3 regions of the Paenibacillus sp. GCM10027628 genome follow, and region 1 is predicted to be linked to each of the others. Evidence: riboswitches for the same ligand, from Rfam matches in the RefSeq annotation. Region 1 holds a riboswitch; each other region holds the start of a gene.
What was found. Region 1 has a riboswitch for ZMP and ZTP ahead of ACFQZT_RS11425 (bifunctional 5,10-methylenetetrahydrofolate dehydrogenase/5,10-methenyltetrahydrofolate cyclohydrolase). Riboswitches for the same ligand answer to the same signal wherever they lie in the genome.
Positions count from the first base shown of each region.

Region 2: linked by a shared signal. The riboswitch ahead of rpiB (ribose 5-phosphate isomerase B) and the one ahead of ACFQZT_RS11425 (bifunctional 5,10-methylenetetrahydrofolate dehydrogenase/5,10-methenyltetrahydrofolate cyclohydrolase) in region 1 are both predicted to bind ZMP and ZTP.
Region 3: linked by a shared signal. The riboswitch ahead of ACFQZT_RS20315 (DJ-1/PfpI family protein) and the one ahead of ACFQZT_RS11425 (bifunctional 5,10-methylenetetrahydrofolate dehydrogenase/5,10-methenyltetrahydrofolate cyclohydrolase) in region 1 are both predicted to bind ZMP and ZTP.

Region 1 is NZ_JBHTHA010000010.1:61,310-71,519, forward strand. Features, by position in the region: gene ACFQZT_RS11415 (RNA-guided endonuclease InsQ/TnpB family protein) at 211-1,347, shown strand; gene greA (transcription elongation factor GreA) at 1,512-1,979, shown strand; gene ACFQZT_RS11425 (bifunctional 5,10-methylenetetrahydrofolate dehydrogenase/5,10-methenyltetrahydrofolate cyclohydrolase) at 2,041-2,877, opposite strand; ZMP/ZTP riboswitch at 2,933-3,012, opposite strand; gene ACFQZT_RS11430 (SDR family NAD(P)-dependent oxidoreductase) at 3,086-3,826, opposite strand; gene ACFQZT_RS11435 (LysR family transcriptional regulator) at 3,952-4,830, shown strand; gene ACFQZT_RS11440 (PAS domain-containing protein) at 4,827-6,650, opposite strand; gene ACFQZT_RS11445 (LLM class flavin-dependent oxidoreductase) at 6,736-7,782, opposite strand; gene ACFQZT_RS11450 (DUF1904 family protein) at 8,021-8,365, shown strand; gene ACFQZT_RS11455 (DUF4183 domain-containing protein) at 8,371-8,655, opposite strand; gene ACFQZT_RS11460 (DUF4183 domain-containing protein) at 8,683-8,967, opposite strand; gene ACFQZT_RS11465 (DUF4183 domain-containing protein) at 9,047-9,685, opposite strand.
Region 2 is NZ_JBHTHA010000016.1:16,861-27,070, forward strand. Features, by position in the region: gene prmC (peptide chain release factor N(5)-glutamine methyltransferase) at 1-795, shown strand, start outside; gene spoIIR (stage II sporulation protein R) at 1,510-2,265, shown strand; gene ACFQZT_RS15405 (L-threonylcarbamoyladenylate synthase) at 2,311-3,405, shown strand; gene ACFQZT_RS15410 (manganese efflux pump MntP) at 3,517-4,080, shown strand; gene ACFQZT_RS15415 (low molecular weight protein arginine phosphatase) at 4,170-4,760, shown strand; ZMP/ZTP riboswitch at 4,847-4,927, shown strand; gene rpiB (ribose 5-phosphate isomerase B) at 5,032-5,490, shown strand; gene ACFQZT_RS15425 (TIGR01440 family protein) at 5,510-6,115, shown strand; gene ACFQZT_RS15430 (serine hydroxymethyltransferase) at 6,171-7,421, shown strand; gene upp (uracil phosphoribosyltransferase) at 7,649-8,278, shown strand; gene wecB (non-hydrolyzing UDP-N-acetylglucosamine 2-epimerase) at 8,314-9,450, shown strand; gene ACFQZT_RS15445 (AtpZ/AtpI family protein) at 9,661-9,885, shown strand; gene ACFQZT_RS15450 (ATP synthase subunit I) at 9,882-10,210, shown strand, end outside.
Region 3 is NZ_JBHTHA010000029.1:46,512-56,721, reverse strand. Features, by position in the region: gene mqnE (aminofutalosine synthase MqnE) at 1-605, shown strand, start outside; gene ACFQZT_RS20340 (NAD(P)/FAD-dependent oxidoreductase) at 654-1,718, shown strand; gene ACFQZT_RS20335 (YuzB family protein) at 1,725-1,979, opposite strand; gene ACFQZT_RS20330 (NifU family protein) at 2,077-2,322, shown strand; gene ACFQZT_RS20325 (hypothetical protein) at 2,539-3,120, shown strand; gene ACFQZT_RS20320 (hypothetical protein) at 3,156-3,731, shown strand; gene ACFQZT_RS20315 (DJ-1/PfpI family protein) at 4,432-5,031, opposite strand; ZMP/ZTP riboswitch at 5,091-5,173, opposite strand; gene ACFQZT_RS20310 (SDR family oxidoreductase) at 5,224-6,009, opposite strand; gene ACFQZT_RS20305 (Cthe_2314 family HEPN domain-containing protein) at 6,023-6,733, opposite strand; gene ACFQZT_RS20300 (DMT family transporter) at 6,764-7,720, opposite strand; gene ACFQZT_RS20295 (UbiD family decarboxylase) at 7,717-9,480, opposite strand; gene ACFQZT_RS20290 (COX15/CtaA family protein) at 9,559-10,210, opposite strand, start outside.

The sequences.
Region 1 (10,210 bases):
TTGCTCAAGATAAAGAATTTGAAGTGGTCATGATGGAGATTGGTGAAAAAGACCATATTCAAATAGCTCCTTCCTATATTGTCAAAATGTTAAAGGGTATCTCTGCAAGAGAGATTATGGGATGGACACCTCTGGAACAGCAGCTTTTTCATTGAAACTGGACAAGACATAAAGAAATACATCGAAAACCAAAAAGAAAGGAGACGGCTAATGCAGCGAACCTATAAATTCCGTCTGTACCCAACCAAAGAAGAGCAACAGAATATTCATTTTGCATTGGAACGTTGCCGTCTCCTCTATAATCGCTTGCTCGCAGAGCGAATCGTTGCCTATAAACAAACGGGACTGAGCTTAACATACTACGAACAAAAAGCAACGTTGCCAGTGAGAAAACGGTACATTCCTGAACTCAAAAACGTCCATTCTCAAGTCCTTCAAAATGTTGTGGAACGACTGGATAAAGCGTATCAAGCCTATTTCCGTCGCATCAAAAACGGCGAGAAAGCGGGATTTCCGAGATTCAAGCCTGAAAGTCAGTACAACTCCCTTACCTACCCGCAAAGCGGGTTTTCCATAGAAGGAAAGCAACTTAAGCTTTCCAAGATCGGAGATGTGCATATTAGACTTCACCGGCAGCCGCAAGGAACCATCAAGACGTGTACAATTATGGTCAGGAATGGTAAATATTATGCTTGTTTTTCTTGTGAGGTCGAGAGTCAGCACCTTCCAGCGTCAGAAAAACAGATTGGTATTGACCTGGGCGTGTCTCATCTTGCTGTAACATCCGACGGTGATCGGATCGTGTCGCCAAAATTTCTTCGTAAAAGCGAAGAAAAGCTGAAACGAAAGCAGCGTGCGGTTTCGAAGAAAAAGCGCGGTTCAAACCGTCGCAGTAAAGCTGTACGCGACCTAGCAAGACTGCATGAAAAAGTAGCCAATCAACGTAAGGATTATGCTCATAAAGAATCCCGAAAACTGATAAATAAATATGGATTCATCGCTTTCGAGGACTTGAACATACAAGGGATGATCAAGAACCGTAACCTGTGGGCAAGTGCATCTAGCCAGGGCTTGGATTACAATCAATCTTTACGTCTCACCAAAAGCATTGCAGATAGTGGGTGGAATCAACTTGTTCAATTCGTGGCGTACAAGGCTGAAAGTGCCGGGCGTCAAATTGTGCAAGTGAATCCATCGGGCACATCACAACGATGCTCAAACTGCGGTGAAATCGTCAAAAAATCACTCGCTGTTCGTATCCATCAGTGTCCTTGTGGATATGTAGCAGATCGCGATGAAAATGCTGCCATTAACATTTTGAAACTAGCCTTGAAAAACGTATCGTAGCCAGACCAATCAAATCAGGCTAGGAACTAGCCTTCAAGGAGAGACGAGGTTACGAGTCTCGATGATCTGAGAAGCTCTCCAGTTCATTGGAGAGAGGTTCACTGTAGAATAGAGGCAATAAAGGACGTTTACAAGAAATGTACCATGAATTAGGAGATGTAGAAATGTCAAACGATGAAATTATTTTAACCCCAGAAGGATTGGCGAAATTAGAGCAGGAACTTGAAGAATTAAAAGGGGTTAAACGCAGAGAATTAGCCAGCCGCATTAAAACCGCGATCAGCTATGGAGATTTGAAAGAGAACAGCGAATATCACTCGGCCAAGGAAGAGCAGGGCTTCATGGAAACGAGAATTTTATCCATCGAAAGAATGTTAAAAAAGGCCCGTGTCGTTCAAAACACGGATACGTCAACCGTTCATGTCGGTTCAACCATCATCCTTAACGATATCGAATTCGCCGAGAAGATCGAATATCGACTCGTGGGTCCTTCCGAAGCCGATGCATCGGAAAATAAAATCTCTTACGAAAGCCCGATGGGCAGCGCGTTGCTCGGTAAGTCCGTGGGCGATATCATCCATGTAGATGCACCGATGGGAATCATCAAATTCGAGCTGCTTGAAATTAAATAACTGCATCATTCCGTTAAAAACATAAAGAGGCATACTGCGATCTGGCAGTATGCCTCTCCTTCTATGCTTGTTCAGCTGCATCTACCGTATGCTTCAACAACATCGCGATCGTTACCGGACCGACACCGGCCGGAACGGGCGTAATGGCGGATGCTTGCATAAGGCATGCTTCGTAATCGACATCACCTACGTTTCCCGGATTATACCCGGCATCCATGACGACTGCTCTCTTCTTAATCCAATCTCCTTGTATAAACTTAGGCTTGCCGACAGCAGCGACAACGATATCTCCTAAGCGTACAATTTGATCCAAATTCTTCGTTTTGGAATGACATGTTGTCACGGTTGCGTTGCGATTGAGCAGCATAAGGGAAACAGGTTTGCCCAATATGGGACTGCGGCCAACCACAACGGCATGCTTGCCTTCAATGGGAATCCGGTAATAGTCCAGGATGGCCAAGATTGCAGCCGGCGTACAGGAAGGATAAGCGGCTAAACCGAAGGCATTTTGAGCAAAACCTAATGTAGTTACGCCGTCCACATCTTTTTTAAGATCAATGGCTTCAAAAGCAGCTCTTTCATCGATGTGCCCAGGTACGGGGTGCTGAAGCAGGATGCCATGAACTTGGGAATCCTCGTTCAACTGACGAATCACCTCGATCAATTCAGCGGTCGTTGTTTGCGCTTCTAAATATACGCGCTTAGAATCAATACCAAGGCGTTGGCACGCATTTCCTTTCATACGCACATAAGTTGCCGATGAGGGGTCATCCCCCACTAATATGGTGGCAAGGCACGGTTTGATCCCCTTTTCAGCTAGAGCCTCAATCCGAACTTTTAATTTCAATTGAATGTCATCCGCCACACGTCGGCCATCCAAGATGAACGGGTTTGTCATTGTCTCATCATCCTTTCTGTTATGAAAACATAAAGAGGCAAGGGGATATTCCCCTTACCTCTGCCCAGGCGTACGGCCGTTATCTCTATATGCTCCCCCATGGTTGCCCATGCTCCGCCAGTCACATATAGACAATCTGTTATATTTATAGTAGCAGTAATGGCGAAGAGTATCAATGGGTCGTTCATCTCCGCCAACCGTTCCGCCGCTACAAGGTCTGTCCGCTATCCACGGTAATGACCTGACCTGTTATCGCTTCTTGTTCCAGCACTGAGCAAATGAATTGGGCGATATCTTCGGGCGTTGCAATGCGCTGCAGCGGCAAATTAGGGCTTAATCGTTGCATCTGCTCCTCCCGGCCTGACCACCATCTTGTCGCGACGGCTCCCGGCGCCACACTGCACACTCTGATTTCCGGCGCCAGTGCGCGTGATAGCGATTTGGTAAGTCCATGCACCGCAGCTTTAGATACGGCGTAAGGCAGTGAGGAGCCCACTCCGGTTATTCCCGCTATGCTGCCGACGTTCACAATGGCACCTTGCTTACTTTTCTTCATCCAGGGAGCAACGGCTCGCGCGCAGTTAAACATCCCTTTGACATTCACTGCGTACAGCTCATCCCATACGTCTTCCGTCGCGGCCTCCAGGTCGTCCAAAGGGATGTGGCGGGTGATGCTGGCATTATTAACGAGCAGATCGACTGTCCCAAATTGCTGAACAATGAGCTCGACCATGTTTCTTACTTCCTGGTCTTTCGAAACATCGGCTTGAATCGCGATCGCGCGCCCGCCTTCGCTTCGGATTATTTGTACAGTTTCATCCGCGTCAGAAGCGGACCGTGAGTAGTTGACTGCGACGATAGCTCCGCGTTTCGCTAGAAGCAGGCTGGTCGCCCTGCCGATTCCCGTACCGCCGCCAGTAACGAGAGCTACTTTATTGGTCATATCCATGATGGATCACTCCTTGTCTGTGTATGGTTCAATGTTAGTTTATATCGCGGCTATCCTTTTGTATAATTGAATTAATTAAACATCGAATTCAATATTATTGATCTTGATACCAGAGGTGACCCAGGATGGATCTTAAAACATTGAAAACCTTTCAACTGATCGTGATTCACGGAAGTTTTAACCGTGCAGCCGAAGCCATGAACTATGCCCAGTCCACCGTCACGATGCAAATACAGAAACTGGAGGCCGATCTTGGCGTTCAATTGATCGAGCGGGGGAAAAAAATCCGCTTAACCGAAGCGGGCAGGCTGTTTCACGAACAATGCGTGCAAATTGTAAAAGATCTGGAACAATTGCAAACGAGTATGTCGGATCTGCAGTCGGGCGAAACGGGGCACATCCGGTTAGGTGTCACCGAGCCCACCGCCAGCTATCGATTGCCAGGCATATTACAAAAATTTCTGGCTCAATTTCCCAAAATACGTATCTCCGTAGATATTGCGAGTACGCCAACATTGAGCGAACGACTGCTCCGCGGAGAACTCGATCTTGCGCTTTGTTCGGCGCCGGATCTTGCATCCGATCTTTATTTTGAGCCGCTCTTTATCGAAACGTTCGTGCTGTTGATGCCGGAGAAGCATCCGCTTGCCCAAAAGGATGCCATCCGGCCGGAGGATCTCCGGGGTCATCGATTGCTCATCACATCGGCCAACTGCCCGTACCGCAAAAAACTTGAAATTATTTTGCAGGAATCAGGCAGAGCTCCGTTAGACTCTATGGAGATCGGCAGCATGATGGCTTTGAAATATTATGTCGAGAGCGGGTTAGGCATCGCACTCGTGCCGAAGATTAGTTTGAATCCCGCTCCTTCAGGAACTACAACACGCATATTGCAAAGTAACAGCATCGACATGGCTTGCGGTATCCTATATAAAGCTGCAGAACACCCCTTGAAGTTGGCCTGCGCAAACCTATTTCAATTCATCAAACAAGAACTTCTTTAACAATCAGAATGGCAAGGGAGCTCAATTTCTACAGTGGTTCCCTGATTGATTTTACTGCGTATGGACAATTTGCCGTTATGAGCTTTCACAATTTGTTGACAAACCATTAAGCCTAGGCCTGTCCCTTTTTCCTTCATCGAAAAAAACGGTTCTCCAAGCTTTGCCAGATAATCCTCCGGAATGCCGATTCCATGATCTTCGATACAGATCAATGCCGTCTCTTCATCTAGTTGCCTTAACGAGATTTGCACAATGCCGCCACTAGGCATGGACTCGATCGCATTTTTAATAATATTCATGATGACCTGCTTGATTTGATTCGGTTCGCATCGAACGGGCCGCATTTGCATCTCTACAGCCAATTTTAAATTCACGTTGAACAAGAGCGCCTGAGGTTCCATAAAATGCACGACACTCAGAACTAAAGATTGGAGTTCATGCTCCGTATAGATGACAGAATGGGGTTTGGCGATGGTCATAAATTCATTCACAATGTAATTAATCCTGTCCAGTTCATCCAGCATGATGTCAACATAATCAGTGTTTCTAGCCTTCAACATTTGTGCGAAACCTTTCAACGATGTTAAAGGATTGCGAATTTCATGGGCAATTCCCGCAGCAAGCTGGCCGACGATCGCAAGCTTCTCCGATGTCCGTACATACTCTTCCGTCTTCATGCGTTCCGTCATATCCCGAACGACGCTTTGGATTACGGGGGAACCCATCTGCCTGTGTACATAGATGGATGAGATTTCAACATCAAGAATGACGCCGTCCAGCCTTTTCATCTTATACCCTTTAAATTCAAGAAAATCGTCTGCTTGCAGCGATTGATTTAACCGGCTGATAATCGCCGCATGTTCCTCAGGCAAGAAAAAATCAAGAATATGGCGATTAATGATCTCTTGATCTGTATCCCCCTTAAAAAGTCTGCTGCCAATATCGTTGACGAATTGAATGATGCCATTACAGTGCAGGACGATCGGTTCAGGTGAAAGCTTTAACAACCGTCGGAACTGGTTTTCGCTTTCAATCAGCTTGGACTCCGCCCTTTTACGGTCCGTCACGTCCCTGAATAATAATTGCACAGATACACTGCCCTGAAATTTAACAGGAACCGCCCGGACTTCTACATCAATGGCCTCACCGTCCAACCGTATGAGTTTAATCTCGATCAGTTCGGAGGCCTTACCTTCTTGGAGCTGCGTTTGAACCTGCTTGGTTAAAGTTAAATACGCCGGATGAATAAAACGGAATACACGTTTTCCGATAAGCGCTTCGGAAGACGCAGCACCGACGAGCCTGGCCGCTGCAGCATTGGCATAGGAAATGCGGCCATTCGAATAAACGACGATCGGTTCAGGCGAGCATTCAACCAGCACCCGGTATCTCTCTTCGCTCTCTTTGAGCTCTTCTTCCGCTTTTTTCCTCGGGGTAATATCTCTTTCAATCCCTACAAATGCAACAACCTTGCCATTCTCATCCTTTAGTGTTGAAATGGTGACATTCGCAATAAAGCTGCTGCCGTCTTTGCGCATTTTCAAACTTTCTTGATTCGAGAACTGTTCTCCGGCTATGATTCGTTCATAAAGGCGGAATACATCCTCTTTGCATTCTTCAGGTGTCATTGGCAACACCTTGCCAATCACTTCTTCCCTGGTCCAACCATGCAATTCTTCAAATCCTTTATTAACCTCTATGACTTTCCCTTCCAAATCAACAACCACAATGCCGTCCGAAGTCAGATCCATGAATGAGTCCATTAATTGCTGGGCTCTCAACTGTTTGATTCGTTCAGCAGATGTTAACATTCTGTTCATTGGATTCACCATTCCGGCCATCAAATTCGAGTCATGTTAACCATTTAGACCTTAGCTGTCAAATTTCCTTTTTTTAAATAAAAAATTATTTAGGATTACGACTCCAAACTGTGCTGGGAATTTCACGCCGCAGTACCGGCGCCACTTCAGCTGCGAACCGCTCGATTTGCTCGCGCTGCTCGGCTTCGCTGAGTCCATCCACACTTATGCTAAGCACTTGATGCCCAAAGGCCTCATGGTAATTCAAGATCTTCTCAATGACACTATCCGCACTGCCAACCAGGATGGGGCCGTTTGCGATGTTATCATCGAGATCTTTGAATGGCGATTGGTTATGCTGTGCGGAGGCTGTCGCTTGAAAGGCTTTATAGTAAGGACTAAAGCGCTTGATTGCCTCCTCCTTGGTGTTCGCTAAATACAAGCTGCCCGCGCCTGCTCCGACGATTGCAGTCTTGGGATCATGGCCATAATAGGATAAGCGTTCCCGATAGTGATCGATAAGCGCTTTGTATTTAGCTTGCGGATGAAAGGTATTGGATGAGAAAATCGGTTCGCCATATCTCGCAGCCAGCTCTGTAGAAAGCGTGCTGGATGCGCTGCCATGCCATACAGGGATGGGTTGTTGAAAGGGTCTCGGCTCCGTGGTTACGTTCGTCAGAGACGGACGATACTTTCCCTGCCAAGTGACATTTTCCTCATTCCACAATCGTTTGAGCAGCGAATATCGTTCCGCAAGCGATTCCCATTGCTCCTCTTCCGAAATGCCGAAGAGCGGATAATGGCGCGGGTCATTGCCTTTGCCGATAATAAGCTCCAGTCGTCCATTGGAAAGATGATCAAGTGTGGCGTAATCTTCAGCCACGCGTACGGGATCGAGAACGCTTAAAACCGTCACCGTGGTCAGCAAGCGAATGCGTGAGGTTCTGGCGGCAATTGCCGTAAGAATGATAGGAGGGGAGGACGACAGGAAGGGGGATCCGTGGCGCTCGCCTACGCCATAGGCGTCAAACCCGAGCTCTTCGGCAAGAGTGGCCTGATTCAAAATATTCTGGAACTTCTGCTGTACAGTCAGCGTTTCTCCAGTCACGGCATTAGGAAGATTCATCACAAGGCTGAACAATGCGAATTTCATGAAAACTATCCCCTTTCGACGAATGACCTGAGCCATCGGTTTATAGGGGATCGTATCATACGCTTATGCGACCTGCAATCCAATTGTATTAAATTCCGATAGAATTTCTTTGTTATTTTGCTCTTTTCTACTGATTCATCTATTAATGAGATGGGTTTCATCTAATAATGGTTTTGTACCTCCGCATTTTTTTGACTAAACTTAGATTCTCCTATTCCATTGCAAAGAAGGAAACTACATGCCCTATCTCAGATTTAAAGGATTCAGCAAAGACTTCATCTCTTCGATTTCAAATACGATCATTCAAGAGTTTTCCCAGCTCACAGGCGTGCCGCAGCAAAAAATAAAAATAGAGCTCCTCCTCGTGGAACAAATAACGAATTCACCGCAGTCTTTGGAAATTCTCATGTTCCCAAGGGATCAGGAGCTGCATGATCGCATTGTTCAAGGGCTCTATCAACGATTATGTGAGTATGGGTTTCCGGACGTTCATATCTTTTTTATTCTGCTTTCACCGCATTTGTATTATAAAGAAGGGCAACCGTTAAAAAGCAACTTTACGGGACCCGTTCCTATTACTTAATCCTATTAGTTGATGACAAATTCAACGATAACCGGAGTTGCCGGATCAAGTACATCTCCGCCTGGAATGGTAAGCGTAGTGGTGGTAACTGTAGAAGTGCCGCCTTCTTGAATCATCGCATTAATGTAAAGATTGTAATAAGCAAATGAGCCTGGAAAAGCAGTAGCCGCCGCGCCGGCGTCATTCGTGAAGGCTGTCGCAGCTATTGCAAACGTCGCGCCGGTTCCCGTTCCCGCTCCGATCGTGGAATTAAATCTTCTGGATGTAATTAAGGGTTTAATAATTGCCATTTGGGTCCATCTCCTTTTTATTATTTATTAGTTAACAACAAATTCAACAATAATTGGTATCGCCGGGTCCAGCACGTCGCCGCCCGGGATCGTGATCGCCGTAGTGGTCATCGTGGAAGTACTGGAAACCTGAAGCACAGCATTGATATAAAGATTGTAATAGCCATATGAAGCAGGAAAAGTAGTAGCAGTTGCGCCGGTATCCGTCGTAAATGCCGTAGAAGCAATTGCAAAGGTAGCTCCAGTACCCGTTCCTGAGCCTGCTGTGGAAGAAAATCTTCTGCTATCAACAAATGGTTTGATAATTGCCATTTCTATCACCCCCTTTCTTATAGTGAATGCTAGTTTTATAGAAAGGGAAGGGCGTAATTATCAATTGTGCCAGACTATTTTATGAGACGATGGCTTCGAACTCGAGGATTTCCAATATAATCGGCGTACCCGCATAGATAATGCCGTTATTGGCATTCAAGATCAATGAATTGGAATTGAGACTATATACATTGCCTTCTTGTAAAATCCCGTTCAGGAAGAGGTTATAATAGCTATTCTGGCCAAGTCCCGAAAACAGGGTGATTGTCTGGCCATTATCGTCTGTAAATAAATTGGCTGGAATTACGATAGGAGTTAACAAATCCGAATCGGGTATATTTAGATATCGATCCACCGTTGGTACGATGGCAACGTTAGGCAGCGGTCCCGGTGGACCTGGCGGGCCTTGCGTACCCTGTAGCCCTTGCGGTCCTTGAGGTCCGGGAGGGCCTTGCGTACCCTGCAGCCCTTGCGGTCCTTGAGGTCCGGGAGGGCCTTGCGTACCCTGCAGCCCTTGCGCCCCTTGAGGTCCGGGAGGGCCTTGCGTGCCCGGTAATCCGGGCTCACCTTGTTGTCCCGGGGCTCCTTTCGACCCCTTTTTCCCCCGCTCTCCCCGAGGACCCTGAGCTCCATGAAGCCCTTGCAATCCTTGTATTCCTTGTTCTCCCTGAATTCCCGGAACCCCTTGCATACCTTGAGGTCCCTGCGGTCCCGGCACCCCTTGTCTCCCTCGTTTACCCCGAGCTCCCCGGGGGCCAGGGATTAGATAAATTACGCGTTTGCGGCTACATTTATTTCGTTTTGCAGGTTTTCGCTTCGAAATCTTACTAGCTTTTTTCTTTATTTGAGATACTACCCCTTTTCTTCTTACCCGCTTGCTGAATTTACTTCGTTTTTTTTCAATTGCTTTGCCAAGTTTCACATGCATACACCTCCTCACCTTGCATGACGGTTTTACATTAATTTTCCAGCGCCTCCTTCTACGCCTATAGTATGTTATTAACCTATTAGAGGCATGGACTTGAATCCAATAGCCTGTATGCAAGAAACTATCTTTGTGAAAATAGGCGTGCCCTTCAGTCCTTTAAAAAGAACAAAATCACCCTGCGGGTGATTGAAAATAGGTACAGTCAGCAGATTAGAGAATTTGGGTCGCTATTAGAGCGCCTGTTTGACTCAATTTCAATGGAGAAATGTTCCAAACGGGTCTAGAAAGAACAATGGTCTCAAATTTAAGAACCAT
Region 2 (10,210 bases), on a different contig from region 1:
CTGCTGCTCCAGCACCTGCTGGGCTGGAGCAGAACCGAGCTCCTGCTTCGCTGGCAGGAGCCCTTGCCTGTGGAGCTGGCTGATGCATGGCGCCAGCTGGTGGAAAGGAAGGCCGCGGGCGAGCCGGTGCAGTACATTACCGGCGAGCAGGAGTTCTACGGCCTTCCGTTTGCGGTGAACGGCGCGGTGCTTATCCCGCGGCCGGAGACCGAGCTCCTCGTGGAAGCTTTGCTGCACGAGGGTTCGCGTCTGTTCCCGCAAGGCGCGCCGCTGCTTGCGGATGTAGGCACCGGGAGCGGAGCGATCCCGGTGACGATCGCGCACGCGCGCCCCGCGTGGCGCGTGGCGGCGAGCGACATCTCCGCGGCGGCGCTGGAGATGGCTCGCTTGAACGCGCAGCGGCACGGCGTTGCTGCTCGTGTGGAGTGGCTCGAGGGCGACCTCCTCGAGCCTTACATCGAGCGCCGGTTGGCGCCGGATATATTGGTGTCAAACCCACCCTATATTCCCGATGCCGACCTCCCGGCGCTGATGCCCGAGGTGCGGCTGTATGAGCCGCACACGGCTTTATTCGGCGGTGTCGAGGGACTCGACCTGTACCGCCGGATGATTTTGCAGCTGCCGCTGCTGCCGCGAATCCCGACCATGGTCGGGTTCGAGGTCGGCATCCGGCAGGCGGAGGCTGTGGCGGCGATGCTGCGGGACGCCGCCGACTGGGACGAGATCCGGTTCGTACCGGATCTCCAGGGGATTGACCGCCACGTCATCGCCATTCGTGTGCGTGAGGTCACATAGGCGAGGCGTTAACGCTGTTTTTCAGCGCTAAAGTCACGCCTTCTCGCAAAAAGGTGAGGTTAACGCTGTTTTACCGCTTTAAGGTCCTGATATTCGTCCGAAGTGGGCGCAGAATGAGGCGTTAATCCTGTTTTTCAGCGCTAAAGTCACGCCTTCTCGCAAAAAGGTGAGGTTAACGCTGTTTTACCGCTTTAAGGTCCTGATATTCGTCCGAAGTGGGCGCAGAATGAGGCGTTAATCCTGTTTTTCAGCGCTAAAGTCACGCCTTCTCGCAAAAAGGTGAGGTTAACGCTGTTTTACCGCTTTAAGGTCCTGATATTCGTCCGAAGTGGGCGCAGAATGAGGCGTTAACGCTGTTTTTCAGCGCTAAAGTCACGCCTTCTCGCAAAATGGAGAGGTTAACGCTGTTTTACCGCCTTACGGTCCTGATATTCGTCCGAAGTGGGCGCAGAATGAGGCGTTAACGCTGTTTTTCAGCGCTAAAGTCACGCCTTCTCCCAAAAGGGAGGCGTTAACGCTTTTTTACCGATTTAAGGTCTCCCTGCATCCTTTCTGCATAAACGTTTTGCACAATTAACCCTATACATGCGTCCAATAACAAGCTCTCTAGCAGACTCTATCATTTTTTTATCAAAAAAATAGATTACTAGGTTTAGCCCTCTCTCTTTTTGCCCATACTGGTTGGTAGAAGCAATGGGAAAGGGGCTTTTCCTAATGGTGAAGAGAGCCAATCGTCATTCATTCAAACATTTATTATTCGTAGCTTTTGCACTTATTGTAATGATCGCTTGTTGGGATTCTAACCGCACGAATGCGGCGGTTGTGTCGCCTACGATTCCGAAAGAATCGATTCGTTTACGTATTCTCGCAAACTCGGACTCTGCCTCGGATCAAGCACTGAAACGAGAGATTCGGGATGCGATAATAGCCCGGATGCAGGAGTGGGTTGTAGGTCCGCATACACTGGATGAAGCAAGGGCAGTTGTGAATGCACACTTGCCTGAGTTTGATGCTTTAGTTGGACAAATGATACAAGAGCGCGGTTATAGCTATTCACATACAGTCGAACTCGGTAAAGTCCCCTTCCCTACGAAAATGTATGGAAATGAAGTTTATCCGGCAGGGGATTACGAAGCGCTGCGCGTCGTTATCGGCAGTGGTGAAGGTCAAAACTGGTGGTGCGTATTGTTCCCTCCTTTGTGCTTCGTAGATTCGGTATCCGGCGAAGCGGTAGCTACGACGGCGGCCGTTGTAGCAAAAACTGAAACAGACCAAACGAATTCTGCCGCATCTGCAAAACCGGCTGCAAAAGACAGCAAATCCGCGCAACCAGTTAAATCCGGCAGCAAGCAAACGAGTGCAAAATCGCCGACTGTCGATCAAGACCAAAAGCAAGCTGCCGATGCCCAGCCTAAGGTGAAGTTTTTCATCTGGGAAATGATTAAGAAAATTGTTTCTTGGTTCAGTTAATGGGCGATCGGCATCTGTACTTATAGAGAATCAAAGAATGTAAGGATGGAATCCATCGTGACCCAATATTGGAAAGTGGATGTTTCGGAAGCATCTGAAGAACAGCTTCGTTTGGCTGATCAAGCGATTGCAGAGGCAGCTGCGCTTCTCCGAGACGGAGAAACGGTTGCCTTTCCGACGGAGACGGTGTACGGACTTGGAGCGGATGCTTCTAGCACGGCTGCTGTGGAGAAGATTTTCAAAGCAAAAGGCCGGCCTTCGGATAATCCGCTGATCGTGCATATTGCGGATAGGGAGCAGCTGCCGGGAGTGATAGCGCCAGACAGCCTCGATTCGAACCATCGTCAATTAATGGAGGCTTTCTGGCCCGGACCTTTAACTATTGTGCTGCCTTTAAAAACAGGCGGCATTTCGCCTTTAGTCACCGCGGGGTTATCCACGGTAGGGGTGCGCATTCCTGATCATCCCGTAGCGCTTCGTCTTCTGCAGGAAGCCGGATGTCCGGTAGCAGCGCCAAGCGCCAACAGTTCAGGCCGCCCTAGTCCGACCCTTGCTTCCCATGTGAGAGAAGATCTCGAAGGACGGATTGGCGGTCTTGTAGACGGTGGGGCTACAGGAGTTGGGGTAGAGTCGACGGTCATTCAGTTTGTAGACGGGGAGCTTTATATTTTGCGTCCTGGGGGTATCACGGCCGAACAACTGCAATCCGTTCTGCCGGATATTCGTATTCATGAACCGGAGCGGGAAGATGTGCATAAATCAGAAACTCCACGTGCGCCCGGCATGAAATATACCCATTACGCTCCGCAAGGCTACATGCATATTGTGCATGGTGAGCATGAAGACGAAGTCACTCATTGGATTCAAAGTGATATTGATGCAGCAAAAGCTCGTGGAGAGTCCACAGGGATTCTTACTTTTGAAGAACGTGCTTCACGCTACCATGCGGATCTTGTTATCGCATGCGGCTATTTGTCTCGACCTGAGTCGATTGCACAGGAGTTGTATGCGGCACTGCGCCGTTTTGATGAAGAAGGCATCCGTTATATTGCTGCCGAGGCTTGCCCGGAGACGGGAATTGGACTTGCGATTATGAATCGTCTGCGCAAAGCGGCCGGTTATCGGCTTGTACGCGTTTAAGGAGTCTGTCTGATATTTTCTCGCGTCATTAACCTGACAGACTCTTAGCTAGCATGTTTCCCTGTTTGTCCGCATATGTTGGGATAGAACACGTGGACAGGGGGATCGCGCATGCTCGCATCATCTTCAATAGGAATTGGGCAGCTTGTTACGATTATAATTATGGCGATCGCTTTGGGGCTGGATGCTTTTTCTCTGGGAATCGGCATCGGGATGAAGGGCGTTCGTTTGTTGGATATTTTAAAAATAAGTATCGTCATCGGTATTTTTCATGTTCTTATGCCTCTAATGGGCATGTTTATGGGGCATTATGTAAGCTCGCTTCTCGGCAATGTAGCCACTGCGGCAGGCGGTTGTTTGCTTATTCTGCTAGGTTCACATATGGTTTACAGCTCCATTCGAGGTGGAGAAACGGAATCTTTTGATCATCGGACGATCTGGGGTTTAACGATTTTTGCGCTGAGTGTAAGCATTGATTCGTTCTCCGTTGGTGTATCGCTCGGGATGTTTGCCACGGATATTTTGCTAACGGTGCTTATTTTTGGGGCATTCGGCGGTTTAATGTCTATAGCCGGGCTGCTCGTTGGAAGACGAGTAAGCGGATGGGTTGGCGAATACGGCGAGGCGTTTGGCGGACTCATTTTGCTGGCGTTTGGGATCAAGTTTTTACTGTGATACAATAGTTTACGGAGTGTTATCGCAAAACTCAGCACATGATTACGAAGAAAGTTTTCCTAACGGAAAACTCTAAGGAGGATCTCAAGTTGCGAATTCTATTTGTATGTACAGGAAATACGTGCCGCAGTCCGTTAGCAGAAGGTTTGCTGCGTATCAGGGTGCACAAAGAGGGGCTTGCGGCTGAGGTTCGTTCTGCTGGCGTTTCCGCTATGACGGGGGGACCGATATCCCGCAATAGCGCTTCGATTCTCAAGGAAGCAGGCTTCGACGAACAGATTAGCTCGCTGTCGATTCAGGAGTCCGAAGTAAAATGGGCGGATCTGATTTTGACGATGACGGTCGGCCATAAGCGCTCTGTGATTCAACGTTTTCCTAATGCAGTTGATAAAACATTTACACTTAAAGAGTATGTGGAAGACGATCCTCTTATTTTACAAGCGATTGAGGAGCGGGAGCAGCTCGTTACGGAACTACAGCTCAAGCAAGCTCTTTCACAAGCCATTTCCGTCGAAGAAAGAAGCCGCATTTTTAAGCTGGAAAATTCGATTCCGGATTATGATATTTCAGATCCTTTTGGCGGATCGATGGACATATACCGGCAAACGGCTGAAGAAATTGGACGCAGTCTCGATAAGCTGATCGAAAAAATGCGCAGACAGCTAGGCGGATCCAACTAATTGGTAGGCGTTCTTGGTGTCTGAGCGGATCCGCTCGATCCATCTTTACAGGCCAAGCAGAATGCGCTAAAATAAACATATTGATCAAGACTCGATGTAACTGGCGACGAGTGGGACTAACCACAATGGAGCATCGAGCTATACGGCCGGTCGCCTGGGCAAAAGAGCAACACGTGTTTCTTCGCGTGTCTTGCTCTTTTTTTCGTTTTCTGGTGAGCTTTGGGATATAATAGGAGGGTCGAACTCGAACAAGCAAAGGAGCGTTTTACTCATGAAAATTGCATTAGGCGCAGATCATGCAGGCTATCGTTTGAAAGATGTCATCATTCCTTTTATTGAATCCATGGGTCACCAAGTCATAGATTTCGGGTGCAGCTGCGCGGATTCTGTGGATTATCCCGATTACGCGCTTCAAGTGTGCGAGCGAGTCGTAGCAGGCGAAGCCGATAAAGGGATTCTGATTTGCGGAACGGGCATCGGCATGTCGATTGCCGCGAACAAAGTTCCGGGCATCCGCTGCTCGCTGGTAAGTGACCTCTTCTCCGCTAAAGCGACTCGTGAGCACAACGATACGAACGTACTTGCGCTGGGTGAGAGGGTTATCGGACCCGGGGTTGCTGAGGAAATCGTGAAAATTTGGCTCGAAACCGAATTCTCGCAAGGCCCGCGTCATCAAAACCGGATTAATAAAGTGAAAAGCATCGAAGATCGTTTCGCCATTCATCCTTAATTACGGGGAGGGGCTTTTTATGACGGATTCCATTCTCGGTGCGATCGCTGGAGCGGTTGAAACAAATCTGCGGGAGCTGATTGGGGTCGGTGGGCTTCGGCCCGGGCAAATCCTTGTCGTTGGCACGAGCACGAGCGAAATTCTCGGACATCGGATCGGGACGTCGGGGACGCTGGATGCGGCTGAGCCCATCTTTCAAACCGCACTGCGCATAAGCCGCGAGTTCGGGCTGCATCTTGCATTTCAATGCTGCGAGCATTTGAACCGCGCGCTCGTCGTCGAAGAGGAGATGCTCACGCGATATCCGCTTCTAGTTCCGGTATCGGTTATTCCTGTGCCGAAGGCGGGGGGCTCGATGGCCTCCTATGCATATAGGCACTTTACGCAGCCTGTCGTCGTGGAGACGATTGAGGCGCACGCAGGCATCGATATTGGCAGCACGCTGATCGGAATGCACTTGCGTCGTGTCGCGGTGCCGGCCAGACCGCCCGTGCGCTCGATTGGTCATGCGTATGTAACCATGGCCTATACACGTCCAAAGCTGATTGGCGGTACAAGGGCTGTCTACACGGCAGAAACGGCTGATCAACGGTATCTTGAGGCGGCACCGAACGAAGATTGTTAAACGGATTTGTCTGATAAAGATCAAATTTGATTATAAAAATTGGGAGGAATTACTCATGACAGACTTTTTGAAAAAGCAAGATCCGGCAATTGTGGAAGCTATGAATTTGGAGCTCGGCCGTCAACGCGACAAAATCGAGCTGATCGCATCCGAGAACATCGTAAGCCAAGCGGTATTGGAAGCAATGGGTACGGTTTTGACGAATAAATATGCAGAAGGCTACCCAGGCAAAAGATACTACGGTGGATGCGAGTACGTAGACATCGTGGAAAACATTGCGCGCGATCGCGCGAAAGAACTGTTTGGTGCTGAGCATGCGAACGTTCAGCCTCACTCCGGCGCACAAGCGAACATGGCTGTTTACTTGGCAGCCTTGAACCCTGGCGATACCGTACTTGGTATGAACCTTGCGCACGGTGGTCACTTGACACATGGCAGCCCCGTGAATGCTTCCGGTATCTTGTACAACTTCGTGGCTTATGGCGTCAGCGAAAAAGACTCCCGCATTGACTACGACGATGTCCGCAAAGCGGCTTTCAAACATAAGCCTCGCATGCTCGTAGCGGGCGCAAGTGCTTACCCGCGCACGATCGATTTCGAAGCGCTGGCTTCCATCGCTAACGATGTGGGCGCGTTGTTCTTCGTTGACATGGCGCACATCGCAGGTCTTGTTGCAGCGGGTCTGCACCCGAATCCAGTGCCTCACGCACATTTTGTTACAACAACAACGCATAAAACGCTTCGCGGTCCTCGCGGCGGTATGATCCTGTCCCGTAAATCTTGGGCGGCAGCGATTGATAAAGCGGTATTCCCTGGTTCCCAAGGCGGACCATTGATGCACACTATTGCAGCTAAAGCTGTTTCCTTCGGCGAAGCGCTGCAACCTGAGTTCAAAACTTACGCGCAAAAAGTGATCAACAACGCGCAAACATTGGCGACTGCTCTGCAAGCTGAAGGCATCGACCTTGTTTCCGGCGGTACGGACAATCACTTGATGCTCGTTGACCTGCGCAACCTGAACATCACAGGTAAAGATGCGGAGCACGTACTTGATGAGATCGGCATTACCGCGAACAAAAATGCGATTCCTTTCGATCCGACAAGCCCGTTTGTAACAAGCGGTATTCGCTTGGGTACACCGGCGATCACATCCCGCGGAATGGGCGAAGAAGCTATGAAAACCATCGCGAAAGTGATCGGCTTGACGCTCAAAAACCCTAGCGATGCAGCCGTTCTGGATAAAGCTCGCGGCATGGTGAAAGATTTGACGGCACAATACCCGATCTACCCAGGTTTGACTTATTAATTATTGGATTTAGCGGAAAGGCCGGCTCTCGCAGCCGGTCTTTTCATTTTATCTAAGAGAGAGTGATGATAATTTTGCTCTTCTTTCCTTTCTTTGGGTTCTACAGAAGATAAGTTGGATAACATATGATATAATGGACAAGGTTTGCTTGGCCGTTAAGGTATTTGAAACCGTTAATGCTTACACTTACGATGCAAGTTTTATCGAAAACTCTTAGGAGGAACAACATGGGTAAAGTATTTATTTGCGATCATCCGCTCATTCAACACAAACTTACATACATTCGGGATGAGAATACGAAAACGAAAGATTTTCGTGAGCTCGTGGACGAAGTAGCGACTTTAATGGCTTATGAAATTACGAGAAATATTCCACTCGAGCATATTCAAGTGAAAACGCCGGTAACGACGGCGGATTGCCGCATTATATCGGGAAGAATGCTCGGTTTGATTCCGATTTTACGCGCTGGTCTCGGGATGGTAGACGGCGTGCTGAAGTTGATTCCTGCAGCAAAAGTCGGGCATGTGGGTCTTTATCGTGATCCTGAGACGCTTCAGCCTGTCGAGTATTATGTAAAGCTGCCTACGGATGTCCAGGAGCGGGAGCTGATCGTCATCGATCCGATGCTGGCCACAGGCGGTTCTGCGAATGCAGCGATCGAGGTGCTGAAGAAAAGAGGCTGCACGCAAATCAAGCTCATGTGTTTGATCGCTGCGCCAGAAGGCGTCAAAGCCGTGCAAAACGAGCATCCTGACGTCGATATTTACGTAGCTGCCGTAGACGATTGCTTGAACGATCACGGCTACATCGTGCCTGGTCTAGGCGATGCCGGGGACCGTTTATTTGGCACCAAATAGGTTTAAACAACCGCTTAAAGGGAGAGAAGAAACTGATGGAACGTTTGAAAGTAATTACGATCTTCGGAACGAGACCGGAAGCTATCAAGATGGCTCCGCTCATTTTGGAGCTGCAAAAGCACCCTGAACATATAGAATCGCTCGTCTGCGTAACAGCGCAGCATCGCCAGATGCTAGATCAGGTGCTGGATATTTTCAAAATTACGCCTGACTACGATTTGAACGTCATGAAGGACCGCCAGACCTTGAACGAGATTACGATTCGCGTTCTTCAAGGGTTGGAACCTGTATTCCAGGAGGCGAAGCCTGATCTTATCCTCGTGCACGGGGATACGTTAACAACGTTCCTCGCCAGCTATGCCGCGTTTATGCAGCAAATTCAAGTGGGTCATGTCGAAGCGGGCCTCCGCACGTGGAACAAAATGTCCCCGTATCCGGAAGAAATGAACCGCCAGCTGACCGGTGTGCTATCGGATCTGCATTTTGCGCCGACAGAGCAATCGGCCGACAACCTCCGCAAGGAAAATAAGCCGGAGTCCCGTATCTATGTAACGGGAAATACGGTTACGGATGTGTTCCAATACACCGTACAAAAAGACTTTGATCATCCGGTGCTGGAATGGGCGGCTGGGCGTAAGCTGATCCTAATGACAGCGCATCGCCGTGAAGCTCAGGGAGAGCCGCATCGCCAGATCTTCCGTGCCGTTCGTCGCATTGCCGATGAGTTTGACGACATCGCGATCGTCTATCCGGTGCATCCGAGTCCGGCAGTCAAAGAACCCGCCCATGAAATTCTGGGCAACCATCCACGGATCAAGCTGGTAGATCCTTTTGATGTATTCGAATTCCACAACTTCTATCCGCACGCTCATATGATTCTGACCGATTCCGGCGGTCTTCAAGAAGAAGCGCCATCCTTCGGAGTTCCCGTTCTCGTATTGCGGGATACGACGGAACGCCCGGAAGGGATCGATGCAGGTACTTTGGAGCTTGTCGGTACGGATGAGGAGACGGTCTATAACCGTGCGCGCGCGCTACTGACAGACCCAAATTTATACAACAAAATGAGCCAAGCCGCCAACCCTTACGGGGATGGAAAAGCGTCCCAGCGTATCGTTCAAGCCATTCTTCACCATTTTGGTAAGACCCCTAATCGTCCTGACGCGTTCTAACCGTGACAAAATCATGACAAACGCTACAGCGTACAGTTCAACTGTTCGGTTTGGAAATCCGCAAACCCTAGAGCCACAAGGCTCTGGGGCGTTTTGCTGGTACGAACGATTGAAGTTCATTCAATTGACAAACCTTGCGTGGCTTCGATACAATGAATGAGGATTCGTTGGAGTTAGTGTTCCTATTGGAACAACTCCCAGGAGGATGCTATGAAACGACAAGATCCGAAGAAGGATAATCCTTGGCGAGCCGCAGCGTTAACCAGTGCAATTGGCATTGACCTCGTCGTTTGTTTGCTAGCCGGCTATTGGTTTGGCGAATGGCTAAGTCATACACTGGGCGGGCAGCTCTGGTTGCTGGGTGGGTTCCTGCTTGGCCTTGTAACCGGAATCATTAGCATTTACTTCATGATTAAGCAGTACGGAGGGCTATGATGGATGACTTTTCAGCCACTCTGAAAACGGTTCAAAATGCTTTTCTTTTCTTTCTATCCTTTTGTTTGGCTGCTTGGGCTCTGCTTGTTGACTACAGGATTTACTTTGCAGGACTGATGCTTGGCTCTATAGCCAGCATGATTAATGCGAGGTTCCTCGCCTGGAAGATTAACAAGATGGCGGCAGCTGCTATAGAGCAGAAGGGGCGCAAGGTCACCTTGGGCTTTCTGACAAGAGCAGCGATTGCGGCTCTGGCAGGACTGGTTGCCGTCCGGTATCCACAGCATATCGCATTAACGACGACCATCGCTGGATACTTTTTTGT
Region 3 (10,210 bases), on a different contig from region 1:
TGCTGAAGACCCTTATGGATGCCGGCTTGTCCACACTCCCTGGAGGAGGCGCGGAGATCCTTACGGAACGCTATCGCTCTAAAATGAAAGTAGAAAAAGCATCGTCAGAGGAATGGCTCGACGTGCACCGGAACGCGCATCAACTTGGCATGAAAACCCATGCGACGATGTTGTACGGCTCGATTGAGACGTCCGAAGAGCGAATTCGCCACATGATGCTGCTGCGCGAGCTGCAAGATGAAACAGGCGGTTTCCTCGTCTTCATTCCGAATTCGATTCAACCGGCCAGCAAAAATGCCGGGCTTAAAAAGCGAGTTCCTGCGTTCGATGAATTGAAAACGATCGCGATCAGCCGCTTGATGCTGGATAACTTCCCGCATATTAAAGCCTATTTCATTAATATTGGTACGAAACTGACCCAATTGTCGTTCACCTTTGGCGCCTCAGACGCTCATGGCACGATTGTTAAAGAGCGCATCTCTCATGCGGCAGGAGCTTTATCGCCGGAAGGTCTGACGCGCGATGAACTTGTCTGGCTCATCAAAGGCGCAGGTCGTGTCCCTGTTGAACGCGATACCTTTTATAATGAAATCAAGGTTTATTAGTCATACTAACCATAGAGATAAAGAAGATCAGAAGGGATTAAGGGCGCAATGAAAAAGTTTGTCATTCTTGGAGGAGGTTATGGCGGTCTGACCATAGCCTTGAACATGCTGGAGAAAGAACTTCCTGATGATACGGTGCTGGTACTCGTGGACAGAAGCCCGTTTCAAGGGCTGAAAACTGAGTATTATGCGCTGGCATCAGGTACGATCGCGGAAACGCACATTCGTGTTGCTTATCCGGTAGACCCGCGATTAATTCTTACCTACGGCGAGGTCACACAAGTAGATCTGACCAACAAGCAGATTCTATTTGCGGACAAAGAGCCTCTTTCTTATGATTGGCTGGTCATTGGTCTCGGCTGTGTTGACAATTATCATGGCATTACTGGGGCGGAAGAACATTCTTACAGCATCCAAACGCTTACCCAAACTCGCAATACCTATCAACGGGTAAATGATATTGCACCATATGGTCAAATCTCAATTATTGGCGGTGGCCTGAGCGGTGTTGAGATGGCGGCTGAGCTGCGCGAGAGCAGACCGGATTTAAATATCCGCTTGATTGACCGCGGTCCGAGCCTGCTCTCTTCTTTCCCCAGCAACTTGCAACAGTTCGTCCGCGAATGGATGGTCGAGCATCATATTGAGCTGCGTCCGCAAGTCTGTCTTGTTCGTTTGGATGGCGGAGAGCTGTATAACCAAGAAGAAATCATCAAGACCGATGTGACCATTTGGACTGCAGGCATTCAGCCAGCGCCAGTTGTGCAAGCTCTTAATGTCCCAAAAGACAAGCAAGGTCGCATCCTGCTAAATGAATATCATCAAATTCCAGAGCATCCGGAAGTGTTCGTTGTAGGCGACTGCGCCTCGCTGCCGTTCTCCCCGAGCGCGCAGGCCGCTCAAGCTCAAGGCAAGCAAATTGCAGAAGCTATGCATGCGATTTGGAAAGGCGACACGCCGCGACTTGGCAAAATCAAGCTGCGTGGAACATTAGGCTCCCTTGGCAAAAAAAGCGGCTTCGGCATCATGGGCAAACGCACGCTGATGACAGGCAAAATCGCCCGCGCGATTAAAAGCGGCGTTTTGTGGAAGTCCAAGCGCCATTTTGGATAATCGTCATCAATCACCTAGAAGATCATACATGGCTTCAATCTCCTTAATCTTCTCGATGATTTTCGTATGGAGCTCGTCTGCATTCGCAGCAGCAACGATCTCGCCATTCAGCAATGCGTAAGGTTCCATGTAGCATTGACCGCAATTTCCGAGACAGCCGTATTCAATTACGTCATAGTCCGGATTTTGTTCCAAAGCCTTCATGACTTTATCAGTTCCATGATGCATATTGCTCGCACAAAATTCTATAATAGGTCTCATGTTAAAATTTCCCCTTGTGTTCTATAGATTCTAGTTGAAAACCATTTTCATTTAATCGGTATTGTACTATAATAAAATAAGAAAGGAGATGAATCAAATGTCCGAAAGAACAAAAGAAGCGATTTATGATGAAGTCCTTGAGGTTTTAGATAAACTACGTCCTTTTCTCCAACGCGATGGCGGTGACGTTGATCTGGTTGATGTAGAAGATGGCGTTGTTAAGCTGAAACTGATGGGTGCATGCGGCAGCTGCCCAAGCTCAACAATCACGTTGAAAGCTGGTATCGAAAGAGCATTGGTTGAAGAAGTAGAGGGCATTCAAGAAGTCGTACAGGTATTCTAATCGACTATTCCATAAAAAAGAGCTTACCACATGGTAAGCTCTTTTTGCATTTTCTGATAATTGACGGATAAAGCCTAAGGATCGTCCCGTAGTATAAATAATATTTTTAAAAGATAGTCATATGAACAAGCTCCTAGAAGAATATTTCATACATTAATTTGAATCATAATGGATAAAAATGGAATTTTTGTGGATATGGAAAGGAGTTGAACAGAGGTGTCTCATCAATTAAATGAGCGGTTATTGAAATGGTATGATTTTAATGAGTTACCCCTTGGAGTCACTTACAATATCGCTTTTCCACCTTCACCTGCTTCCCAAAATGTTATCTCAGCTATTGTCATGGAACAGATCAAATCAGATGACCGTATAAATCTGGAAGCTTCCATTCAATGGACGGTAACCTTAACCGGAACGACGACGACTGAACCGGGACCTGTTTTTCAGATCCTTGCTTTTCAGCAGGCAACCTTTCAGATTTGGCGAGACAGTATTGGCAGTTTAGGCACATTAGTTTGTCAATATTCGGATACCGGGGCTTTCGGCACTTCGGGCCTTATTCCAGGGCCTTCGACTACTGTCACCGTAGTAGCACCAAGTACTTTCACAACGGATATTACATGCACGGATTTTAACGTTCCAAAAGGGACGCATTCCTATTTTTTAACAGTTACATTACCGTCCGTAAACGCATCTGTCGCTACGGGAGGGGCAAGTATTGAAAATCTCACAGCAAGAGCCATATCTCCGACCGTTACTGGATGGAGTTTTGAGGGCTATGTCATTGATAATAATTAAGTAGACAATGGAATCGAGAAAGGAGCATGATTGAAATGGCCAAGGAAAGATTGTTAAAATGGTACAATTATAATGAATCATCGCTTGCTGCTATACAGAACATACCATTTCCTACAACAGCAGCAGCACCAATGACAATTGCATCATTTCCATTGAAACAGATCCATACAAACGACCGTATCAGCCTGGAGGCAACTATACAGTGGACTGCATCTTTAACAGGGACAGCTGCTAGCACTGGACCGGCAGCCTTCTTTTTAATATTAGGTTATCAGCAAGCTATCTTTCAATTCTGGCGCGATAGTATCGGTACCCTAGGAACTCTAGTCTATCAATTCACGACTACAGGAGGATTTATCTCCTCTGGTTTCGCTGCAACAAGTTCAGTCAACATTGTAACACCTAATTCAATTACAACAACCATTAGTGCTACAGATATTAATGTTCCAAAAGGAAAACATACGTATTACTTAACGGTTGCAATACCTGCGACAAATCCTTCAGGTGCTGTTGGGAGCGGAGTCATACCGCCTACAGCCGCCAGTTTAGTCAATCCAACCGTTGTTAATTGGCATACCGCAGGCTTTGTAATCGATGAAAATGGAACCTAGAAGTAATGAACAGCCCAGGTATCTCAGGATACATGAAATATGCCGTTTGATCCAGGTATTGTAAGCGTCGGGTCTGCAAAGCTCTTTACAATCCAGTTCTTGGAGATACAAAGGAGTCCTTAGGGACTCCTATTTAAGAGAATCACAAGATAGAACGACAAATAGCAGTCCTCAAGGACGCTTATTTTGCATTAGGATCTCATGTATCAAGCTCATCCAAGAAAATTAGGAGTCTCTAAAGACCGCTATCCGAAATGTTCAGGCTCATTTGTCTCGGATAGCAGTCTCCAAGGACGCTTATTATTTACAGATAGACAGATCACATGCTCGCAAGGAAGAGGCTCTTCCCAGTTCTTAGTTGTCAAGCACCGGCATCTTGCTTCAACTGCATAATCATGAGAAAAACCGTCAGAGAAAATCCCTGACGGTCCTTTTTCGTGTAATCCATACATTTGTTTGCGACTTATGCGAAAATTAGCTATGGTATCTGCCTGCTTCAAATCTGTAACGATGGAAAACATCGCTGTTCACTCGTTTCCATTTACTTTTACGTCTGGAACGCTGTATACCATCGTTAACGCATCGATCACGTCACTTAGGGTCGAACTCGTTTAGAAAGGTGAGCCACACGACCGCTCTTGAAACTTATACTTTATAAGACCAAAAACCTTGTCTTTCACTTTTTTCAGGAGGATCATCCTTAATTGGGCATCTGGTAATCCTCCTGCAGCTGTCCAGTCCGATAATAAGGATAATCCATGGAATCTTGAATCTTCCGTACTGTCTCAGCATCCGTCAGCAGCTCCAACACATAAAGGCCCAGATCAATTGAGGTAGCGACACCTCCTGCTGTGATAAGATTACCATCCCGTACGATGCGTGCCGTGACAACCTCCTTGCAGTAAGGCTTTAATAAATCGTAAGCCGGAGGATTCGTGGTTGCTCTTTTTCCTTCCAGAAATCCCGCTGCGCCCAAGAGAAGAGCGCCTGTACAGACGCTAACCTTATAAGGAACATCTCTGGCTACTCGAATCCAGCTTACGAATTCCTCGTTAAAACGCAGCGATCTGGTGCCTCGGCCTCCAGGAATGAATATGAGATCATAGGAGGACAGATCAGGTCTGATGTGCTGAATGTTCATCGATATGCCCAGTTCATCCGATATTTGTTCGGATAGGGCACAAAGATCCCATGTGACATCCTTGTTGAGACCAAGGAATTTCATTCGTGTAACGGCATCATAGAAGCCGACGAAATCCAAGGTTGTCATTTGATCAAACAGGATAAAAGCCATTTTCATTAGAAACACCTGCCTTATGGGATGTGGGTCAAACAAAAAAAGCATCTGATCAATGATCAAACGCTTGCCCAGGCGTACGGCTTATGAACGATGTGCTTCCCCATGGTTATGCTCCATGTTTACGCCAGTTACACATCATATACGGATTATTTTCATTCTAATGGGTAATTCCAAAATTTTCAAGAAACTGAATTAATCTTTGCGCTGCTTAAGTACCGGCAATGTTTGAATCGGATCCAAGCCCCCGGAAATGTCCATTATATTTCCCGTAATAAAATCAGATTCTGGCAAACATAGGAAGCCAATCACCCTTGCCACATCTTCGCCCGTTCCAGGGCGTCCTACCGGCGTTTCCCCGTCAGCTTCCTGACGTGCTTCCTCCATCGTACGCTCCTTGTTGCGGCCGCGAATATCTCCAGGGCAAATCATATTGACTGTAATGCCATTAGCCGCTTCTTCCTCAGCCAATGTCTTGGTGAAAGAAACAAGTCCTACCTTGGCAGCTGCATAAACAGCACGATGCGTCCATCCCCTCGCCTCAGCAGCTTTTCCAAAGCCAAAGTGGATGATACGGCCCCACCGACGCTCTCTCATCATCGGCAGAACCAGATGGTCGAGTTCCATTACACCAAGCAAATTACCGCGTGTCAAATATTCGATCTCATCCATTTGATAGTCGGCAAAAAAACGTCGTTCTCTGAAAAAAGGTCCGGCGTTGTTGACGAGAATATCAATGGGCCCAAGCCCTGCGTTCGTCTCATCCACCATCCGGACGATGTCCTCCCGCTTGGCTACATCGCCTTGCACAGCCATACTCCGAACGCCGAGCTGTTCCAATTGCTTGACCAGCAGTGACGCTTCCGCTTCACTGTTGACATAATTGACCGCGACATGGCAACCTTGATTCGCGAGCCTGATCGCCGTCATTTTCCCCAAACCTTTGGCGCTTCCTGTAATCAGAACCGTTCGGCCTCTCAAATCCATGTTCCTCTTACCCCTTTGCATCGCTTGCCGTAATGTAACTAAAAGCTACTGTTAAGGTTCGGCATACCATGTCAAATCCCTCCTGCAGATCGTTAATATTCGATCTTACATTTTCAACATGAATGTGTTCGCCCGGCACTGGCTCTTGTTGCATCAGGTCATCCAACATCTCAGCGTTAATATAATGAATTTCCATATTCCGCTGGTTGCGCAGCCGGTCGAGGGGAGCTTTATAATCCATTTTCAAATTGTAGAGCTGATGCTCAAGAGGACCGTGGATATGGTGCTCATGCATACGACGAAGCACGGTAAAATATGAAAAACGGGATTTCACGGTTTCCGTCTTCATTTCAAACAAATCGTTCATAAAGGTCCCCAACTTGTCGAGGATCGAAAATAGACGGATAAAGGCATTTTTATAAAAATAAACAAAACGATGATAGTCTTCCAGTTCGAGCGGATTCATTTCCTCCAGAAAAGCTTTGCTTATATGTTCCGCATAACGCTCGCAGCAATACTTGCTTTGCTCCAGCTCATCAAGGGCGTCGAGAAACCCTTTGCTCCAGATCGCGAGCCGATGGTGTCGCTTATAAGCTGAAGTCTGATGCGTTCGCTCATTCGCTTCTAACGACCGGATATAGCTTCTCACCGCATTAACTGCTTCAAGCAGTAAACCGCTATCCTTTCGTTTAGGCTCGTTAAACAAGATGCGCAGCATGGGTCACACCCCCTTCTGAAAAGATGACGGCTATAACGTTGCAGTCTGTTCGTTTAATGCAGTTTTCTTCACCGTTTGGGTCCGGTCCCGCTGCACCAAATACATAGCGGTTAGAACGCCGGCGCCACCTATACATTGATAAAGCGATATCGATTCATGCAAGATAAAATACCCTGCAATAGCTGCAGTAACGGGCAGTAAATAGCCATACGCGGAAGATTTGAAAGGACCGAGACGCGCAAGGCTCCAGTTGTGAATCGAGAAGCCGAGCGCCGTTGCCATAAGTGAGGTATAGATCAGGCTCATCCATCCTGTTGCTGATATGGCTGCAAAATAGGCGGCATCCGCCCGCCATAACACGAAAGGCAGCAAGGATAATGCGCCAGCCGTCATCTCCAGTGAAATCAGAAGCGGCAGCGGGTAGCGAAGGACGAGCCGGTTCATCCCGATGAGATAAATCGCCCCCATCACACTGCGCATCAGTAACAGGATATCTCCTCTCATCGTGTCCGCACCAAGATGAAAGCCATTGGCCCCGCCCGATACAATGATAATCACACTAAGCAGTGCGAGCGGAATGCCCACGAAGATGCGCCATGTCAGCTTCACTTGCCGAGCCAGCAAGGCGATAACGACGGTGATGACAGGCATAAAGCCACGCCCCAGGACTGCGCCATTCGCCGAGTTGGAGAATTGCAGCGCATATTGCAGCATCGCCTCCATGCCAACCGCGTTAAGTATGCCCAAACTGCAAACCAGCATTAGATCGCGATAGGCAATATGAAGCTTCATCGTGCGCGAGCGATAATAGAAGTAAGTATAGACCCACAGCAGGGGAATCATACTCGCAAAACGCAAGCCGTTAAAAACAAGGGGATCCCACTCCCTGCCCCCGATTTTCATCGAGGTCAGGTTGATCCCCCAAAGTACATAGACGAGAACGAAACCCAAATGCGGGAATAATTTGCTTAACCGGTCCGAACTCATGCGAAATATTCCTTCCATCGCGAATCCACAAGCTCTACGATATCTTCGCGCGGGAACAACTCATCCGGATAACCCGGCTTCATGCGGGCATCAATGACGATCGGAAGCTCATAAGAGATATGATGACGATTGACGCTCGACTGCGCATACATATCTGTCGCAGGGTTGAAGCGCGTGAATACCGTCCACAGGAATTGGGTCTGGTCGTGCGCAATGCCGCTGGCATCGTCAACAAGAATGACGAGCGGCCATTCGGTCAGGCGGTTTGCGGCATTCGCCAGCAGTCGCTGCGGCAGCTCAGGCTCCGCAGCATAAGCTGCGCCGGACACGAGCAGACAACCGCCGCAATAGACGGCGATATCGTGAATCTCCGGCAGCTCGCCGGCGGTGTATGCTCTCGGCAGCTCGCGTACGGGATCGCCCGTGCCGAGCAGGACGGCTTTGCTGCCGTGGTTGAGCTTGCCGCCTGTATAGTCAAGCGTATCATGCGATGTTTTATTGAATATGAACAGATCTCGATGCGGATCGAATCGTTCCAGTACGGTTTCTAGCAGCTGGGTGAAGTTCGCCAGAACGACCGGCTGGTCCGTCACGACAAGGAATTTGGTCAGCGACAACTGGCCTTCTCCGAGAATCCGGAACGCCGTGCCGAGCGCTTCACGGCTATAGCTTTCACGGACGACGGCAGCTGCGAGCGGGTGGAACCCGGTCTCTGCATACGTCCACAGGTCTTTGACCCCTGGCATCGCCATCGGGAACGCGGGCTCGAGCAGTCTTTGCAGGAACTCGCCGAGGAAGTAATCCTCTTGGCGGGGTTTGCCGACGATCGTCGCCGGATAGATCGCGTCTCTTCGGTGCCAGACATGATTCACGTTGAATACGGGGAAATCATGGATAAGCGAGTAATACCCGAAGTGGTCGCCGAACGGCCCTTCGGGGCGTCTCAGATGCGGCGGGACGGAGCCGCATATCGCGAACTCCGCCTCGGCCACAAGGCGGTGCCCCCCATGGGGGTTGTCCACCATGGGGAGCTTCTGCCCGAGGATGAGCGATGCGAGCATCAGCTCGGGCAAGTGCTCGGGCACCGGCGCAATCGCCGAGGCGATGAGCGCAGGCGGCCCGCCGAGGAACACGGTGACGGGCAGCGCCTGGCCCAGCTTCTCGGCTTCGTGGTAATGGAAGCCGCCGCCTTTATGGATTTGCCAGTGCATCCCCGTAGTCCGGTCATCATAAACCTGCATGCGGTACATGCCCAGGTTATGATGGCCGCCATCAGGATGCTCGGTATACACGAGCGGCAGCGTGACAAACGGGCCTCCGTCCTCCTGCCAGCTTGTCAGGACCGGCATACCGGCAAGCGGGTTGTCGCGGTTAATAGCGCCTAGAATAGGCGCTTGGCTTGGCTGTACGCGTTTTGTTCCGACCTTCAACAGGTCGAGGATGAGATCGCGCTCGCCCCACAGAGCCTTAGGCGTTGGAGGCATCAGCGTGCTGGTCGCGTTAACAACCGCTTTCATAAACTGTTCCGGCTTCGGACCGAACGCCAGGTCGACTCGGCGTGTTGTGCCGAACAAATTCGTGACGACAGGGAAAGCACTGCCTTTGACATTGGTGAATAACAGCGCAGGACCTTGATCGTCGATAACGCGGCGATGAATTTCAGCCAACTCCAGATAAGGATCGACAGGCGCAGATATTTCGATTAATTGCTTTTCACGGCGTAATATTTCAAGAAAAGCTCGTAAATTCGTGGGTACCATTTATTGTTCCACCTTTGAGTATAGGAATCTGGATCTAAATCAATGAAATAAGATGCTAGATGAAGAAAGAGCCTTCTTTTAGAAGGCTTTGCGGTCATATAAAGTCAATACGCATAAATAACATAAAAATCCAAACATACAGGCGACTATGACGGCATGGATCATTCCGGCAAACAAATAGCCCAGGTCGCTTCCCATGGACCAAGTCACCACCGCGCCGCTGAACACTTGCAGAATGACGAAGATCAGTGCCCACTTGCTCCCGGTCACCAACCGGTCGGAAGACGGATAATGCCGCTTGGCTTGGAGATACAAGAACAGAATACAGAAGAATAACAGCATCGCAGCGATCCGGTGCGTAAATACGATTCCCGTTGCTCCGCTCAGTTCCGGAATCACCTGACCGTTGCAGAGCGGCCATCCGGAGCAGCCTCCCGACGAAACCGTATGACGCACAAAAGCTCCAAGATATACGACAACGTAACTGTATATGGTCGTAATCCATACCCACGCTTTAAAGCCCGTTTGAATTTTGCGGTCTCTCGGGTACTCCCCCCATGGCGTGAAAACTAGCGCGAGCAAAAGTGCGAAAGCGAAAGCCAGCAGCGATAGACCAAAATGAAGTGCAAGGACTAGCGATGACTGCGGCCAAACAACGGCCATAGCCCCCATAACCGCTTGAATGAGAGTCATAAGCACAGTGCCGGTAATAAACCATTTGGCATCGGCA